DNA from 2 places in the Heyndrickxia acidicola genome. Region 2 is predicted to be linked to the other one. Evidence: riboswitches for the same ligand, from Rfam matches in the RefSeq annotation. Region 2 holds a riboswitch; the other holds the start of a gene.

Region 1 (3,554 bases), 2.6 Mb from region 2:
GGCATATTCTGTTTTATAAATATTTTGTAGAGCCATTTCTTTTACGCCTTTTTTTCCAAGAGCTGTCATTGCTACAGATGCAGCAAGAGCATTTAATGCCTGATTTGAACAAATGTTTGAAGTAGCCTTATCCCGGCGGATATGCTGCTCACGAGCCTGCAATGTTAAAACAAAGCCTCTTTTACCATTTTCGTCAATCGTTTGCCCAACGAGTCTGCCTGGTAACTTTCGCATTAGCTTAGATGTAACTGAGAAATATCCGCAGTGTGGACCACCATAGGCAGCCGGAATACCAAAAACCTGTGCGTCGCCAACTACAATGTCGGCACCAAGCTTTCCAGGAGGCGTAAGCGCACCTAATGCAAGAGGATTGCTGGACACGACCATCAGCGACTTCATTTCATGTACAATCGGTTCTAAATCCTTTAACCTTTCTATTTGTCCAAAGAAGTTAGGATATTGGACAACCACTGCCGCCACATTTTCATCCATTAATTCTTTTAATGCATGGATATCCGTTAAGCCGTTTTGATGGGGTATCTCAATTACTTCAATGCCCTGGCCCTTTGCATATGTAAAGAGAACATCTCTTGATTCAGGATGAACTGTCTTCGATACAAGCACCTTTTTTTTGCGTGTATGGCCGCATGAAAGCATTGCTGCTTCAGCTAACGCTGTTCCGCCGTCGTACATGGAGGAATTGGCCACGTCCATCCCGGTAAGTTCACAAATCATGGTTTGAAACTCAAAAATGGCCTGCAATTCACCTTGAGAAATCTCAGGCTGATATGGTGTATAAGCAGTATAGAATTCAGATCTGGAAATAACGTGATCCACAATCGTTGGAATGTAATGATCATATACACCTGCCCCTAAAAAAGAAGCATGGCTTTTTAGGTCTGCATTTTTAGAAGCAAGCTTAGACAGTTCTTTTAATAATGAAGTTTCGGATTTTGCCGGTTTAATATTGTATTGCCCTTTAAAGCGGACTTTTTCCGGAATATCACTAAACAATTCATCAACAGATGAAACCCCTATTGTTTTTAGCATCTCGTTTTGGTCTTGTTCTGTCATTGGTAAGTAACGATGCTTTGCCATACGTGAATTCTCTCCCATCCTACTGTTTTACTATTTTATAAAATGGTGTTGATATAACGGCTGCTTTCAGACGTTTCCCGCGTATTTCCACCTCGAGCTGGCTGCCAATTTCACTATACTCTGCTTTTACAAGAGCAAGCCCAATGCTTTTCTCAAGAGTTGGAGACTGGGTGCCTGTTGTCACCTCGCCGATCTCCTGACCATTTGCAAAGACTTTATATCCATGTCGTGGAATTCCGCGTTCCAGCATTTCAATCCCCACAAGCTTCCTTGGCACTCCATTTTCTTTCTGGCTTTTAAGTGCTTCTTTTCCAATAAAGTCACTGTCTTTATCCAATTTCACAGCAAAGCCAATTTTTGCTTCCAGCGGACTGATATCTTTGGATAGTTCCTGCCCATAAAGTGCGAGAGTTGCTTCAAAGCGAAGCGTATCCCTTGCGCCCAGGCCGCAAGGAAGAATTCCTTCTTCTTCTCCGGCAGCAAGCAGTGCCTTCCATAAATGGACTGCATCACCTGACTGGGAATAGATCTCAAACCCGTCTTCTCCGGTATAGCCTGTCCGGGAAACCAGGGCAACAGCTCCATCCACATTTACTTTTTCTTTGAATTTAAAGGGCTTGATTTCAGATAAATCCGTGTCTTTGACAAGCTTTTGAAGGATACGCTCAGCCTTTGGACCCTGTATAGCTAACTGCGAGATTTCAGCTGAGATATTTGTCAGGATGACATCTCCTTCAATATGCTGTTTTAACCACTCAAAGTCTTTTTCAATATTAGAAGCATTTACAACTAATAAATAATCCTGGTCCTTGCACTTGTAAACAAGTAAATCATCTACCGTTCCGCCGTTTTCATAGCACATCGCCGTATATTGCGCCCCGCCATCGGATAGCTTGGAAACATCATTTGTCAGCATCTTCTGTAAAAATGACAGACTGTCTGCACCCTTTACCGTAAATTCTCCCATGTGTGATACATCGAATAAGCCGGCATTTGACCTTACTGCCTGATGCTCCTGTTTAATGCTTGAAAATTGAACAGGCAATTCCCATCCTCCAAAGTCAATGGTTTTTCCGCCATATTCCTTGTAGACTTCAAATAGTGGTGTCCTTTTTAATTCTTCCACCGAGCTTCCCCCTGTCGCATCCCGTATTGTTTGTGTTTGGTTCAATTATCAAACCTGTGTTTAGCTGACATCTAAAGCTGCATTTGTTTTAAAATTTAGACATAAAAAAAGACAGAATAACCCCTAAGTGTTTTCTGTTCTCTGTCCTGGCACCTGAAAGTTTACCAAAAGGTTTTCCTCGTGGGTGGCTTTCTTTCATAAGAAAGCTCTCTCCAGAGCTGCGTCCGACATGTGTCTTTTTGCCTGAGAGATTCACAACCATGTTGCTTGCTCCTTCGGCGCTGCATACGCAGTCTCTCCCCATGTCATCATTCGCCTATATTTAATTTAATAATGGGCATACTGATAAAAAACACTAGCAAGAAAGTCTTTTGATATGTCCTTTATTTATAAGCTTTAAAACTATTTTCATCCTATCATTAAACATCTATTTTTAGCAATCTTTTTTTAAACTTTTCATAAAATTTCTACCTAATTTTCGCCGAAAAACCGAATGTTTTTCATCAAAAAACCATAAACATTCGTTTATTTTTAAAAAAGGAGAGTCTCAGCATGGATATTAGCATTAATTTTGACCAATCCTGGGGAGAAGAGTTATTACAGCGCTTTCAAAACGATGGTCCATGGGGCAATTGGGAGCTTTATAAACTGGCCATTGAAATGGAAAAGCACCATATTATTCCAGAATTCGAGGGATTGCAGGCTCCAAAGCATTTATCCGGCCTCAAACCCCTTCCCCATCAGCTGGAGGTCGCCAAACAGGTAGTCGAAAATATGAATGGGAAAGCCATTCTTGCAGATGAGGTGGGCCTCGGTAAAACGATTGAAGCTGGCTTAATTTTAAAGGAATATATGATTCGCGGACTCGTTAAAAAAGTATTAATTTTAGTTCCCGCTTCTCTTGTTTCCCAATGGGCATTTGAATTAAATACAAAATTTTATATTCCCGCAATAGCCCAGAAAAAAAGCTATGTCTGGGAACAGTGCGATTGTGTGGTGTCCTCTATTGACACTGCCAAGAGAAGCCCTCACCGAGAAATCATTTATGAACAAAATTACGATCTTGTAATTATTGATGAAGCCCATAAGCTAAAAAACCATAAAACTAAAAACTACGAATTCGTTCAAAATCTTAAAAAGAAATTTTGTTTATTGTTAACCGCTACTCCAATTCAAAACCGTATCGATGAGATTTTCCATCTTGTTTCCTTATTAAAACCCGGCCACCTTGGAAATGAATCCTTTTTTATGGATAAATACAAAAAAGGAGACCGTTCGATTAATGAGGATGAACATTTACGTCACTTGGTAAATAAAGTCATGATTCGAA
Region 2 (3,554 bases):
AATTTATGGGTAATTAGATGGCTCTCAATCATTTTTTGTTGGAGGTCTTTTTTATGTCTGAAAACTGCTCTTGAGGAAATTTTAACCATCTAGCAGCTGCTTGCTTAGCAGTTGTCGAGCCGACTGCCAATGGTATTGGAGGAGATGCCTTTGCTCTTGTGTGGATAAAAGGAGAGCTTCACGGTATAAATGCCAGCGGTCCTTCTCCAAAGGCTATATCCATTGAAGCAGTTAAAGAAAGAGGCTTCAAGGAAATGCCAAAGCATGGACTTATACCAGTAACAGTTCCCGGTGCTCCCTCCGCATGGGCTGCGTTGTCAAAACTTTTGGCAGGCTACCGCTTTTGGAAGTGCAAAAGCCAGCAATTGTATATTCTGAAAATGGTTATCTCCTACCCCAAATATTGGGGGCATGCCTATGAGGTTTTTAAAAAGAAATTTATAGGTGACGAATATAAAGGTTGGTTTGATACAATTGCCCCTCTAGGGAAGGCACCTGTCAGTGGTGAAATGTGGAGCTCAAAAGATCATGCAAGCACGCTCCGCTCGATGGGGGAAACATTGCAGAGAGTTTTTACCTTGGTGAATTAGCTAGAAAAATCGTCAGCTTTTCCAAACAGTATAAAGGATTTTTATCTGCCGACGACTTAGCTCAATATCATCCTGAGTGGGTCCAGCCTATTTCCGTTAACTACCGTGGCTATGATGTAAAACAAAGCAATTCACCAAAGGGGACTATTTTCTCAATTTCATTTATTTAAGTTTCAAAGGCTTTGAAATAGTCCAAACATGATAGTATAGAAAAAAGCTTAAAGGAGGATTACCATGAAAAAAAGTATCTTCTCTGCAGCTGGATGTGCACTAGCACTTGGACTGATTGCAGCGCCTGCTGCACATGCTTCAACTGCCCAGCCAAAAGAAAAAATGTCTGTTCATCACCCTGCCAGCAGTGCAGTCATCACGGCCATGGACGTAAAAAATATCAGCAAAAAAGCCCTGTCACCTAAGGGAAGTAGTCGTACAGCATTCCTTAACCATATTAATCAATATATCGATAATACGGATACCAATTTTCAGGAAATCGTACCAAAAATAGATGAATTTTACTCAAACACTGCTTCTGCTAAAAAGGAATTGGGTTTTTATAAGTCCACATTGAAAAAACTTAAAGCTAATTCTCATCAGCTGACAGGCTATAAAAATCAGCTGGACCAAGTTTCAAAGCAATCCGGCCAAAAAGTATATTTAGCGCCGTTTTATAATGAAATCAGCAATTTACAGTCCAGTATTGTATATGAAACGAAAAAATTAAATCATACTCATGCTAATTTTGTCCCTACTTACTCATCAGGTAATAATGCTTAAGCAGAAGGATAGATCATCATACGTAAAAAGAGCTTCCGGTCGGGAGCTTTTTTTGTAGGAAAGAAATGATGATATACACTGTTAAAAAAGCATCTTTTAATGTAATAATAGATCCATTTTCTTCTATTAACCCCAATCTCCTTTCCTTGACCTATAAATCTGCCATTGATATAATGAGGAAACTATCAGTGAAGAGTATAAATGCAAGATTGCATTTATACAGAACAATCAAATATTGAATAGCTATGATTGCTGGGGATAAAACTCCAGCAGGAGCAGTTTCTGGAGAGACCGCAATAGTGGCGGCGCCGAAGGGTTCACAATCTCAGGCAGAAGGACAGAAGTATAATGAGTGTTATTTATTATTCTTTGAAGAGTAATAGAATTGTATTTGTTATATGGACATCTAAAAGAGATTGGAGAACTGCTCCGATCTCTTTTTATTTTGGCTTTGCTATGAATAAAGCCTGTAGTACAAAGAGAAATATACAAACGGGGGTAATTTGGGATGGCACAGGATGAACTTAAAAGAGAGCTGAAAACAAGACACATACAATTGATCGCCATTGGAGGCACCATTGGTACGGGGTTATTTTTGGGCTCGGGCAAAGCGATACAATTGGCCGGCCCTTCTATTTTGTTCGCTTATTTAATTGTCGGAATTGCGCTGTTTTTTGTGATGAGAGCTTTAGGAGAATTGCTTTTATCCAATGCGGGGTATCAGTCCTTTACCGATTTTGCCGCAGAGTATATTGGCCCCTGGGCAGGTTTTGTAACAGGGTGGACCTATTGGTTTTGCTGGATTATGACGGCAATGGCTGACATCATTGCGGTGGGTGTATATGTGCGTTATTGGTTCAATATCCCGCAATGGATTCCGGCATTAATCTGTTTACTGGTTTTATTGTTAGTAAATTTGTTGACTGTTAAGCTTTTTGGAGAACTGGAATTTTGGTTTGCAATTATTAAAGTGGTCACCATTCTGGCGTTAATCATCATTGGGGTTATTTTGCTTGTGATGGGGTTTCATACAGATACAGGAACGGTTTCGGTAAAAAACCTTTGGGGTCATGGCGGATTCTTCCCGCATGGGGTATCCGGCTTTATGTTCTCTTTTCAAATGGTCGTTTTTGCGTTTGTTGGAGTGGAATTAATAGGGGTATCAGCTGCAGAAACAGCCAATCCAGAGAGGAACATTCCATCTGCAATCAATAAAATTCCGTTGAGAATTCTATTTTTCTATGTAGGAGCTCTATTTATCATTCTCTGTATTAATCCATGGAATCAATTAATTGAGTCAAGCAGTCCTTTTGTCAAAACTTTTACCCTTGTAGGGATTCCAGTTGCAGCTGGAATCATTAACTTTGTAGTCTTAACATCTGCGGCATCTGCCTTTAACAGCGGTTTATTTTCGACAAGCAGAATTTTATATAATCTAAGCAGACAAAATGATGGACCGCGAAGCCTTTCGAAATTGAATAAAAGCCATGTGCCCGGCAGAGCATTGCTGACATCGGCCATTGTTCTCTCAGGCGGAGCTCTATTGAGCAAGTTAATTCCAGGACAGGCTTTCAGCATTGTCACTACGATTAGTGCAATATGTTTTATCTGGGTGTGGGGGATTATCTTAATTTCGCATATCCGATATTCAAAGCTGCGGCCGGATTTAAGAAAAAAATCAATTTTTAAAGCACCGTTAACTCCTTTTATTAATTATGTTATTCTTGCGTTATTTGTTTTTATATTAATCATCATGTTATTTGCTGAAGCTACACGCTTAGCGGTGATGCTGACACCGATATGGTTTGTGCTGTTAATTGTCTTGTATTTATATAGAAATAAAGCAATTAAACAATTAAAAGATAATCATAAGCCCATTGTTTAAACATACTGGACCTGTTGTTTTATCTCTATTTCTCTAGTTTGCCCGAACCTTAATGGGATCGGGCTTTTTTTTATTCTATTACTGGTATCGGAAGGATTTGAGGCAGAAGCTTCGAATAATAGGGTAGATAGGTTTCAATTGCCTGATGAAAAAAAGAAACACAGCAGAAAGGGCGTAACCAAAATGATGAGCTACAGCTATTTTTGTAATACGAGAATTGAAATGGGAATGGGGAAATCATTAGAGTTGCCCATTTTTCTTCGCTCTATCTCTACAGGATCATCCCTCTTATTAGTGAGTGACCC

Evidence for each region. Region 2 has a riboswitch for glycine ahead of A5N88_RS13890 (amino acid permease). Riboswitches for the same ligand answer to the same signal wherever they lie in the genome.
Region 1: linked by a shared signal. The riboswitch ahead of gcvT (glycine cleavage system aminomethyltransferase GcvT) and the one ahead of A5N88_RS13890 (amino acid permease) in region 2 are both predicted to bind glycine.

What each region holds. Positions count from the first base shown of each region.
Region 1 covers NZ_KV440953.1:356,740-360,293, reverse strand. The annotation lists gene gcvPA (aminomethyl-transferring glycine dehydrogenase subunit GcvPA) at 1-1,098, opposite strand, end outside; gene gcvT (glycine cleavage system aminomethyltransferase GcvT) at 1,118-2,224, opposite strand; glycine riboswitch at 2,364-2,442, opposite strand; glycine riboswitch at 2,446-2,536, opposite strand; gene A5N88_RS01615 (DEAD/DEAH box helicase) at 2,777-3,554, shown strand, end outside.
Region 2 covers NZ_KV440953.1:2,967,572-2,971,125, reverse strand. The annotation lists gene A5N88_RS13900 (gamma-glutamyltransferase) at 135-590, shown strand; gene A5N88_RS26160 (gamma-glutamyltransferase) at 512-760, shown strand; gene A5N88_RS13895 (hypothetical protein) at 825-1,364, shown strand; glycine riboswitch at 1,637-1,715, shown strand; gene A5N88_RS13890 (amino acid permease) at 1,873-3,249, shown strand; gene A5N88_RS13885 (iron-containing alcohol dehydrogenase) at 3,433-3,554, shown strand, end outside.